Regions from separate parts of the Acidovorax sp. GW821-FHT11A03 genome, predicted to be linked through region 3. Evidence: predicted binding sites of a transcription regulator. Region 3 holds the regulator's gene; each other region holds the start of a gene.

Region 1 (2,202 bases), on a different contig from region 3:
GGATGGGCTCCTGGCCCAGGTAGAAGCGGATCATCTCGGGCACGTAGGGGTAGACCGACTTGTCGTCGGCCACGCCCGTGCCCACCGCATTGCAGATGCCGACATTGCCGGCGCGGTACGCCTCCATGAGGCCGTGGCAGCCCAGCGTGGAGTTGCGGCGGAACACCTGCGGGTCGAGGAAGTCGTCGTCCACGCGGCGGTAGATCACGTCCACCCGCTGCAGGCCGCGCGTGGTGCGCATGTAGACGAACTTGTCCTTGACCACGAGGTCCTGCCCTTCGACCAGCTCCACGCCCATCTGCTGGGCCAGGAAGGCATGCTCGAAGTACGCGCTGTTGTGCATGCCGGGTGTCAGGACCACCACCGTGGGCTCGTCGGCCGTGGCGGGCGCGCTGGCGCGCAGGGTCTCCAGCAGCATGTCGGGGTAATGCGCCACCGGCGCCACCTTGTGCAGGCTGAACAGCTCGGGGAAGAGCCGCATCATCATCTTGCGGTTCTCGAGCATGTAGCTCACGCCGCTGGGCACGCGCAGGTTGTCCTCCAGCACGTAGTACTCGCCCTCGCCCTGTGCATTGGGGGCGCGCACGATATCGATGCCGGCGATGTGCGCGTAGATGTTCTTGGGCACCTGCACGCCGGCCATCTCCGGCCGGTACTGGGCATTGTTGAGGATGAGATCGGCGGGCACGATGCCGGCGCGGATGATGTCCTGGCCGTGGTACACGTCGTGGATGAAGCGGTTGAGGGCCGTGACCCGCTGCACCAGCCCCTGCTGCATGCTGCTCCACTCGTGGGCCGGGATGATGCGGGGAATCAGGTCGAACGGGATCAGCCGCTCGTTGCCCGCCCCGCCCTCATCCTTGGCGCCGTAGACGGCAAAGGTGATGCCCACGCGCCGGAAGATCATCTCGGCCTCGGCCCGGCGGGCCTGCATCACGTCAGGGGGCTGTTTGTTCAACCACTGCGCATAGCGCTTGTAGTGCTCCCGCACATCGCTGCCATCGAAAGGCAGCATGGCGTACATCTCGTCAAATTTCTGCATGAACTGGCCTCCTGCTGTCAGGATAGCAAGTTGTACGCCCGCACTCCCCGAACCAGCTCAAAATCTTTCCGGGGCCCCGTGCATCGGCAGACCGGCGGACCCGCCGCGCCCGCAGATCACTCCGGCCACGGTGCCATGCGATGCTGCCAGTACCGCGCGCCGACGTCGCGTTCACACGCCACCCGCGCGGGTTGCGCCGACGACCACGCGGCAGCCCCGCAGCGGGACGACTCCACCACGCGGATCCCCCGCTCCCGGTAGCGCTGCAGCACCTCGGCCGCAGGGTGGCCAAAGCGGTTGCGGTAGCCCGCCTGCACCAAAGCAGTGCGCGGTGCCACGGCCTCCAGAAACGCCGGCGAGGACGAGGTCTTGCTCCCGTGGTGGGGCACGAGCAGCACGTCGGCCTGCACCGCGGCGCCCCGCGCCAGCAGGGCCTGCTCCTGGGCGGCCTCGATGTCACCGGCCAGCAGCGCGACGGAGCCCCTTTCCCCTTTTTCTGCGGCGGCCGCGATGCGCAGCACGCAACTGAGCGCGTTGGGCCGGGCGGTGGGCGCGGCGGCGTCTTGCGCCCCCGGGTGCAGCACCTCGAAAGACACGCCATCCCATGTCCACCGCTGGCCCGCCACGCAGGGCCTGACGGGGCGCAGTGCCTGCAGCATGTGCTCAGCCTCGATCGAACCAGTGAGTTCGGCCCCCGGCTGCTGGGCCAGCACCGCCGCCGCGCCGCCTGTGTGGTCGGCATCGCGGTGGCTGAGCATGAGCACGTCCACGCGCTCGCCCAGCGCCCGCAGCAGCGGCACCAGCACGCGGTGGCCCGCGTCGCTTTCGCGGCTGAAACGCGGCCCTGCGTCGTACAGCAGGGTGTGGGTCGCGGTGCGCACCAGCACCGCATTGCCCTGGCCGATGTCCGCCGCCAGCAATTCGAACTGTCCCGCCGCCGGCCGCGCGGGCTGCCAGCACAGCGCGGGCCACAGCAGCGGAAGGGCCAGCCACCGCAGACGCCAGGGCAACCTCGCGGCCAGAAGCGCCCCCCCGGCCACGGCCAGCACGCCGGCCCACAGCGGCGCCGCGGGCATGTGGAGCACGGCCCAGGGCCACTGCGCCAGCCATTGCAGCAGTACCGCCAGCGGCTGCAGGCCGAAGGCGGCCAGGCTCCAGAG
Region 2 (2,202 bases), on a different contig from region 3:
ACAGCAGGGTGGCGGTCACTAACAACGCCACATACAGTGCAGCGACACGCAATTGGCGCCACTGCAAACTTGCCGCCACTAAAAAAATGGCCACGACGGACAATAGTCCCGCACGCGATTGGGTGAGAGCTATGCCCATGCATAAGAAGATAGCACCCACCGTCAGGCCAGGAATTCGAACTGCCTTTTTGCGATAAAGCCAAATTAGCGCCGCGACGCCGGTTGCCGTATGCATTGCCATCCGGTTAGCTTGCGCAAAGTTTCCAGAGGGACGGGCACTGATAGGTATTTGAAGCACCCAATGGCCCAGGCCGTCGAGTATTAGCCATTGGTACAGCGCCTCTGCAACACTGCAGAGCGCAGAAGCTACCAGGAAAAGACTCAGCCCATGAAGCAGTCTGACGCCGCTCTGCGCTACCGTAATCCGGTGTCCCAGGTGCATTGCGAGTAGCGCGCCTACCGCGTACAGGGTGAGCAGCGCAGCATCTCCCAAATACACAGTAGTGCTCGTAATGACGCGCAGGCCTGCGAGTAAAGGGAGGGCAAGAAGGCAGAGGCTCAGGGCATCAAACTTCCGAGTGAACGGGGCGCTCGTAGTTGCCCATTGTTGGGATAGCGAAAGAAAAACAAGAGCCATACCGGCCCAAGCTTCAGATTGAAACTTGGACCAGGGCGGGTACAAATCGCTCGCATGCCATGCAGCAAAAGCACAAACACAAGCGAGGGCAACAAGAAAGCGCTGCATCAATGCAAAACACAATAAAAAAACGGCGGTACAACCGCCGTTTTTTGAGCACGGGGCAAATTACCCGCGGCAAGAAGATGGAAGATACTTCACACTTACAGTAGTGCCATCAGCGGTGGCGCCACAGCGCCAGCGGTATACCTTGACGCGAACGTCGGTATTGGCGAACACGGTTGTGTCATCCTTCATGGGGGCCAATGACACGATCTTGGTATCCACAACGGCCGAGATATTTTGGACCTTAGCAGTCACGATCCCCGCGTTAGACACATGCAACTCATCAACAAACTTGGTTTCAGCGCTGGCACCGATAGGGCAGCCCCAAGTTTCAGCGTCTGCTGCGGGAAGGGTGGCGGCAGTGGTCCCTTCGATCAACTCCTGAACGCTGGTACGACAGCCGGACAAGGCCAGCGTGGGTTCGGACATCTTGGCGCGGATCGTATAGTCCTGATAGGCAGGCAGAGCCACGGCAGCCAGAATACCAATGATCGCGACGACGATCATCAGTTCGATAAGGGTAAAACCTTTTTGCAGGGTACGCGTCATAGGAACCTCCTGGGAGTCAATTTGCAACTGAGTACCTGTCGAACAATTCGCCAGGTTAGCAAGCTTGCAGCACATTGTGTGCCAGATTGAACTTCACGCTGAGCGTTGCAAATAGTACCGGTAGAAGCGTTGCAGCACTTGGGAGCTGAAAATTGTCATTTTTGGCGACATTTTTGTCTGACCATCCCTGTCACTGCAAGCGGTCTGTTACAAATCAAAAACCTGTCCCGCTTCGAGCCACCGCAGATCATGCGGCGAACCGCAATTTAGCAAAGGCGCGGTGCTAAGTTGCTTGATCTCCTCCATGATGACAGCAGTTTCTGATGGCTTGGTGTGCGTGATGTAGATGGGAAAAACCCGGTCCGTGCGCAGTTGTGCAAGTTCTTGCGCCAAGGTGATCGGCGAGAGGTGAAGGCTTCTCTCTGCGAGCATGCGCTCTCTGTTGCTGAAAGCAGTTTCCACTACCAACTGGCAGACAGGCATGCGGTTGATCCATTGCCAGAACGCGGGGTTTCTTTCGCTATCACCGCTAAAAGCCCACCAGCCGGTGTCGCCTAGGACCGCGTATCCGACCGCAGGCACCGTGTGGACCGCTGGCAGCACTTCGATGAGACGATCGTCAAGGATGGCCTGCTGACCCACAGACAGGGATGCATACCGAAGAAATGGTCGATCAGGCGTTGGAATGGCACTGAAGTCCGGCCAGATGACTTTATTGAATACATGGTTTTGCAGCGCCGCGATCGTTTCTGCGAGCGCGTGCACCGTCACGGGCGCATTGCGTATCGACGACACTGCATCCAGCATCAGCGGCAGCGCCGCAATGTGATCCAGGTGTGAGTGCGTCAAGAACACATGGTCAATTTGGCGCATCTCTTCGAGCGTTAGGTCGCCCACTCCAGTTCCCGCAT
Region 3 (2,202 bases):
AGCAACTGGCGGATGGAGTCCGGGATCGGCGCCACCTTGCGGTCGGCCTTGCCGATGAAAACGATGCCGATCTTGCCGCGCGCCACCTCTCGGCCCGAGGTCTTCTCGGTCATGCAAAAGACAAGGTCGAACCCATAGCGGTTGAAGTCCGCAGGCGCCATCTCCACGCGCATGGTCTCGCCGTGGAACCCCTCGGACTTGTACTGCGCCACGATGTCTCCGACCACGATGGACAGCCCGCCCACGTCGGCCTCGGGGTAGCCGAGTGACTGGAAAAACCGCACCCGGGCCTCGGACACGAGGCTCAGCAGCTGCGCGTTGTCCAGGTGCCCGCCCTGGTTGACGTGGCTGATGTAGATCTGCATTTCGGTGGCGAAACCGAAGTGCGCGGGAAGGTCGAAGACGATGCGGGCCATGGACGGGGTGGCGAAGTAAGGGGGAAAGACGGCAACGGAGCGGAAAAACGGGCCACCAGGCGCATGCGCCGCGCACACGCCCGCACGGCGCCTACAGCGCCTTGCGCAGATTCGCCGGCGCGATCTTGAGCGCCTCGCGGTACTTGGCGACGGTGCGGCGCGCGCACTCGATGCCCTGCTCCTTGAGCATCTCGGCGATCTGGCTGTCGGACAGCGGCTTGGTCGGGCTCTCGGCGGCCACGAATTGCTTGATGAGGGCACGCACGGCGGTGCTCGACGCATTGCCGCCGGTCTCGGTGCCCAGGCCCGAGCCGAAGAAGTACTTGAGCTCGTAGGTGCCGATGGGCGTGGCCATGTACTTGGCCGTGGTCACGCGGCTGATGGTGGACTCGTGCAGGCCCAGCTCGTCGGCGATGTCGCGCAGCACCAGCGGGCGCATCGCGAGTTCGCCGTGGGTGAAGAAGTTCTTCTGCCGCTCCACGATGGCGCGCGAGACGCGCAGGATGGTGTCGAAGCGCTGCTGGATGTTCTTGATGAACCAGCGCGCCTCCTGCAGGCGCTGCTGCATGCCCTGGTGGCCCTCGCCGCCCTTGTGGCCGCGCAGGGCGCCGGCATAGATGTCGTGCACGCGCAGGCGCGGCATCACGTCGGGGTTGAGCTGCACGATGAAGTTGTGCTGCCCGTCGCGGCCATTGGCGCGCCCGGCCTTGCGCACGATCACGTCGGGGATGATGATGTTGCGCTCCACGTCGGCGAAGCGGCGCCCCGGGCGCGGCTCCAGCCGGGCGATCAGCGCCATGGCGGCGCGGGTGCGCTCCTCGCTGTCGCCGCAGGCCTGCGTGAGGCGGCGCACGTCGCGCCGCGCCAGCATCTCCAGCGGCTGCTGGCACACGCGCAGCGCGGTCTGCACGGTGTCGGGGTCGATGTCGCTGTCCTCGTCGGCGGCCAGCGCCTTGAGCTGCAGCGTCAGGCACTCGGCCAGGCCGCGCGCGCCCACGCCCACGGGCTCCAGGCTCTGCAGCAGCCGCTGTGCCACGGTGAAGCGGTGCACCAGCTCCTCGATCTGCTCCAGGTCGTCGGGCCCGGCCAGGCTGATGGCCAGCTCTTCGAGCGGATCCTCCAGGTAGCCGTCGTCGTTGAGCGATTCGATCAGGAAGCGCAGCGCGGCGCGGTCGATCTCGGACAGGCGCAGCGCCAGCGCCTGTCGGTGCAAAAAGGCGGTCAGCGATTCGTGCGTGCGGGCCAGCTCGGTGGCGTCGGCCTCGTCGCCTTCGGCGTCGTTGCGGTTGCGGGCGGGGGCGTCGCCGCCCCACTCGGCGTCGTTGGGCGCCATCTCCACCGTGCCGTCGCCGCTCCAGTCGGGCTCGTCGGCGCCCGCGCTCGGTGTTTCAGCATCATTTTGAGCCTCAGCGCTGGTACTGCTTGCGCTGGTAGCTCCTGAAAAAATAGCATCATCCGCGCTGTAGTCGTCGGCCTGGGCCGGCGTATCGGCGGCTTCCAGGCCAAACTCCTCGCGCGGCGCCTCGTCGGCGTTGCGTTCGAGGAACGGGTTTTCGTCGAGCATCTGCTCGACTTCCTGCGAGAGTTCCAGCGTGGACAACTGCAGCAGCCGGATGGACTGCTGAAGCTGGGGGGTCAATGCAAGATGCTGCGAGACACGCAGCGAGAGTCCAGGTTTCATTGATTGAGCGCCGCCGGGCCGCCCCAAGGCGCGAAGGCCCCCTCGGGGGGCAGCGAACCACGCGCAGCGGGGAGCGTGGGGGTACCGTACCGCGCCGCCGGGCCG
Region 4 (2,202 bases), on a different contig from region 3:
CGCGTCGAGCATGGAGTCGGTAAAGACGCCGCCCTTGGTAAGGAAACCACGGTCCTTGTCCAGATACTCCAGGGCCTGGTCCAGGCTGTGGCAGACGGTGGGCACCAGCTTGTCTTCTTCGGGTGGCAGATGGTACAGGTCCTTCGTGGCGGCTTCGCCCGGATGGATCTTGTTTTCCACGCCGTCCAGGCCGGCCATCATCAGGGCCGAGAAGGCCAGGTAAGGGTTGGCCGATGGATCGGGGAAGCGCGCTTCGATGCGGCGGCCCTTGGGGTTGGCGACGTAAGGAATGCGGATCGAGGCCGAGCGGTTGCGGGCCGAGTAGGCCAGCTTCACAGGGGCTTCGAAGCCGGGCACCAGGCGCTTGTACGAGTTCGTGCCGGGGTTGGTGATGGCGTTCAGGGCGCGTGCGTGCTTGATGATGCCGCCGATGTAGTACAGCGCGAAGTCCGACAGGCCGGCGTAGCCGTCGCCCGCGAACAGGTTCTTGCCGTCCTTCCAGATGGACTGGTGCACGTGCATGCCGGAGCCGTTGTCGCCAGCGTAGGGCTTGGGCATGAAGGTAGCCGTCTTGCCGTAGGCGTTGGCCACGTTCCAGACCACGTACTTCAGGACCTGGGTCCAGTCAGCGCGCTCGACCAGCGTGCTGAAACGCGTGCCGATTTCGTTCTGGCCAGCGCCCGCCACTTCGTGGTGGAACACTTCGACCGGGATGCCCAGGGATTCGAGGATCAAGGACATTTCGGCGCGCATGTCCTGCGTGCTGTCGACAGGAGGCACGGGGAAGTAGCCGCCCTTGACGGTGGGACGGTGGCCGCGGTTGCCACCTTCGAGCTTGGCGCCCGAGTTCCAGGGGGCTTCGTACTCTTCGATCTCGAACATGACCTTGCCGGGTTCGTTGGACCAGCGCACGCCGTCGAAGATGAAGAATTCTGGCTCGGGGCCGAAGAAGGCCGTGTCGCCCAGGCCGGAGGCCTTCAAGTAGGCTTCAGCGCGCTTGGCGATGGAGCGTGGGTCGCGGTCGTAGGCCTTGCCGTCACCGGGTTCGATCACGTCGCACTGCAGGAACAGCGTGGTTTCTTCGAAGAAGGGGTCGATGTTGGCGGTGCTGGGGTCGGGCATGAGCTGCATGTCCGAGGCTTCAATGCCCTTCCAGCCAGCCACGGACGAACCGTCGAATGCGTGGCCGGACGTGAACTTGTCTTCATCGAAGTGGGACACCGGCACGGTCACGTGCTGTTCCTTGCCCCGGGTATCGGTAAAACGGAAGTCAACGAACTTGACTTCGTTCTCCTTCACCATCTTCATCACGTCTGCAACGGTCTTGGCCATCAGGTTCTCCTGGGTAAAGCGCTTGTTGAAAAAAGAATTTGTGGAAATAAAAGCAGTTTGCGTGCCAGCTGGGTGCAGCCGCCGCACTATGAAGGAGCACTACGGACTGCAGGCCGATAGGACATTTGCGAGATTGCACCAATAAGGTGCACAACAACGATCAACACCAAGCATCACAAATTGCGCACCAATTCAGGGCCACACTCCGCACCAAAACTGTGCAATCCCGTCTTGAGATCCTGCCAGGCGGCCGGGACCAAGGGAGCAGGACCTTTGACGCCCAGTTCGATGTGCCGCCCGTATTGTGGATGATCCACGCTGGGTAAGCTGAACACCCGGATCTCGGGGTGCGATTTTTCTATGCGCTCCATGAGAGGTGTCAATGCTGCCTCCATGGCGCCATAGACCACCACCGACTGCTCGACCTGGGGAGCACGGTTGAACAGGTCTGCATAGTGGTGGTCGAGCACCCATTCGATCATGGGCCAGGCCATGACCGGGAATCCGGGCACGAAATGGACGGCACCGCCGCCAACGCCCTCGCAGCTGAAGCCGGGAATCTTGTTGTAGGGATTGGGGATGATGCGGGCGCCTGCGGGAAAGACGCCCATGTTGAGCCGGTGCACATTGTCCGGCCGCTCGGCTTCGTATGGCACACCTTGCTCCCGCGCAACGTCCTGCATGCGTTCGCGGATCAACGCCTCGGCCTCGGCATGCAGAGCCAGCTCACGGCCCAGGGCGCTTGCCGCGCATTGGCGGGTGTGGTCATCGGGCGTGGCACCGATGCCTCCGCAGGAGAACACCACATCGCCCGAGGCAAAGGCCCGCCGCAGTGTCGCGGTGATGCGGTCCGGGCTGTCCCCGACGTAG

What was found. Region 3 encodes sigma-54, which starts transcription at its own class of promoters, with help from an activator protein. Its sites were predicted from a motif close to TGGCANGNAANCTGCTTT; they were not measured.
Region 1: the regulator sigma-54 is predicted to act here: its motif matches at 1,065-1,082, upstream of AC1RVY_RS16345 (circularly permuted type 2 ATP-grasp protein).
Region 2: the regulator sigma-54 is predicted to act here: its motif matches at 1,358-1,375, upstream of AC1RVY_RS11285 (pilin).
Region 4: the regulator sigma-54 is predicted to act here: its motif matches at 1,382-1,399, upstream of glnA (type I glutamate--ammonia ligase).

What each region holds. Positions count from the first base shown of each region.
Region 1 covers NZ_JBXASG010000006.1:126,656-128,857, forward strand. The annotation lists gene AC1RVY_RS16345 (circularly permuted type 2 ATP-grasp protein) at 1-1,042, opposite strand, end outside; gene AC1RVY_RS16350 (DNA internalization-related competence protein ComEC/Rec2) at 1,159-2,202, opposite strand, start outside.
Region 2 covers NZ_JBXASG010000004.1:176,453-178,654, reverse strand. The annotation lists gene AC1RVY_RS11290 (O-antigen ligase family protein) at 1-745, opposite strand, end outside; gene AC1RVY_RS11285 (pilin) at 806-1,291, opposite strand; gene AC1RVY_RS11280 (3',5'-cyclic-nucleotide phosphodiesterase) at 1,499-2,202, opposite strand, start outside.
Region 3 covers NZ_JBXASG010000008.1:32,104-34,305, reverse strand. The annotation lists gene AC1RVY_RS19880 (acyl-CoA thioesterase) at 1-416, opposite strand, end outside; gene AC1RVY_RS19875 (RNA polymerase factor sigma-54) at 508-2,097, opposite strand.
Region 4 covers NZ_JBXASG010000007.1:408,514-410,715, forward strand. The annotation lists gene glnA (type I glutamate--ammonia ligase) at 1-1,332, opposite strand, end outside; gene AC1RVY_RS19730 (competence/damage-inducible protein A) at 1,506-2,202, opposite strand, start outside.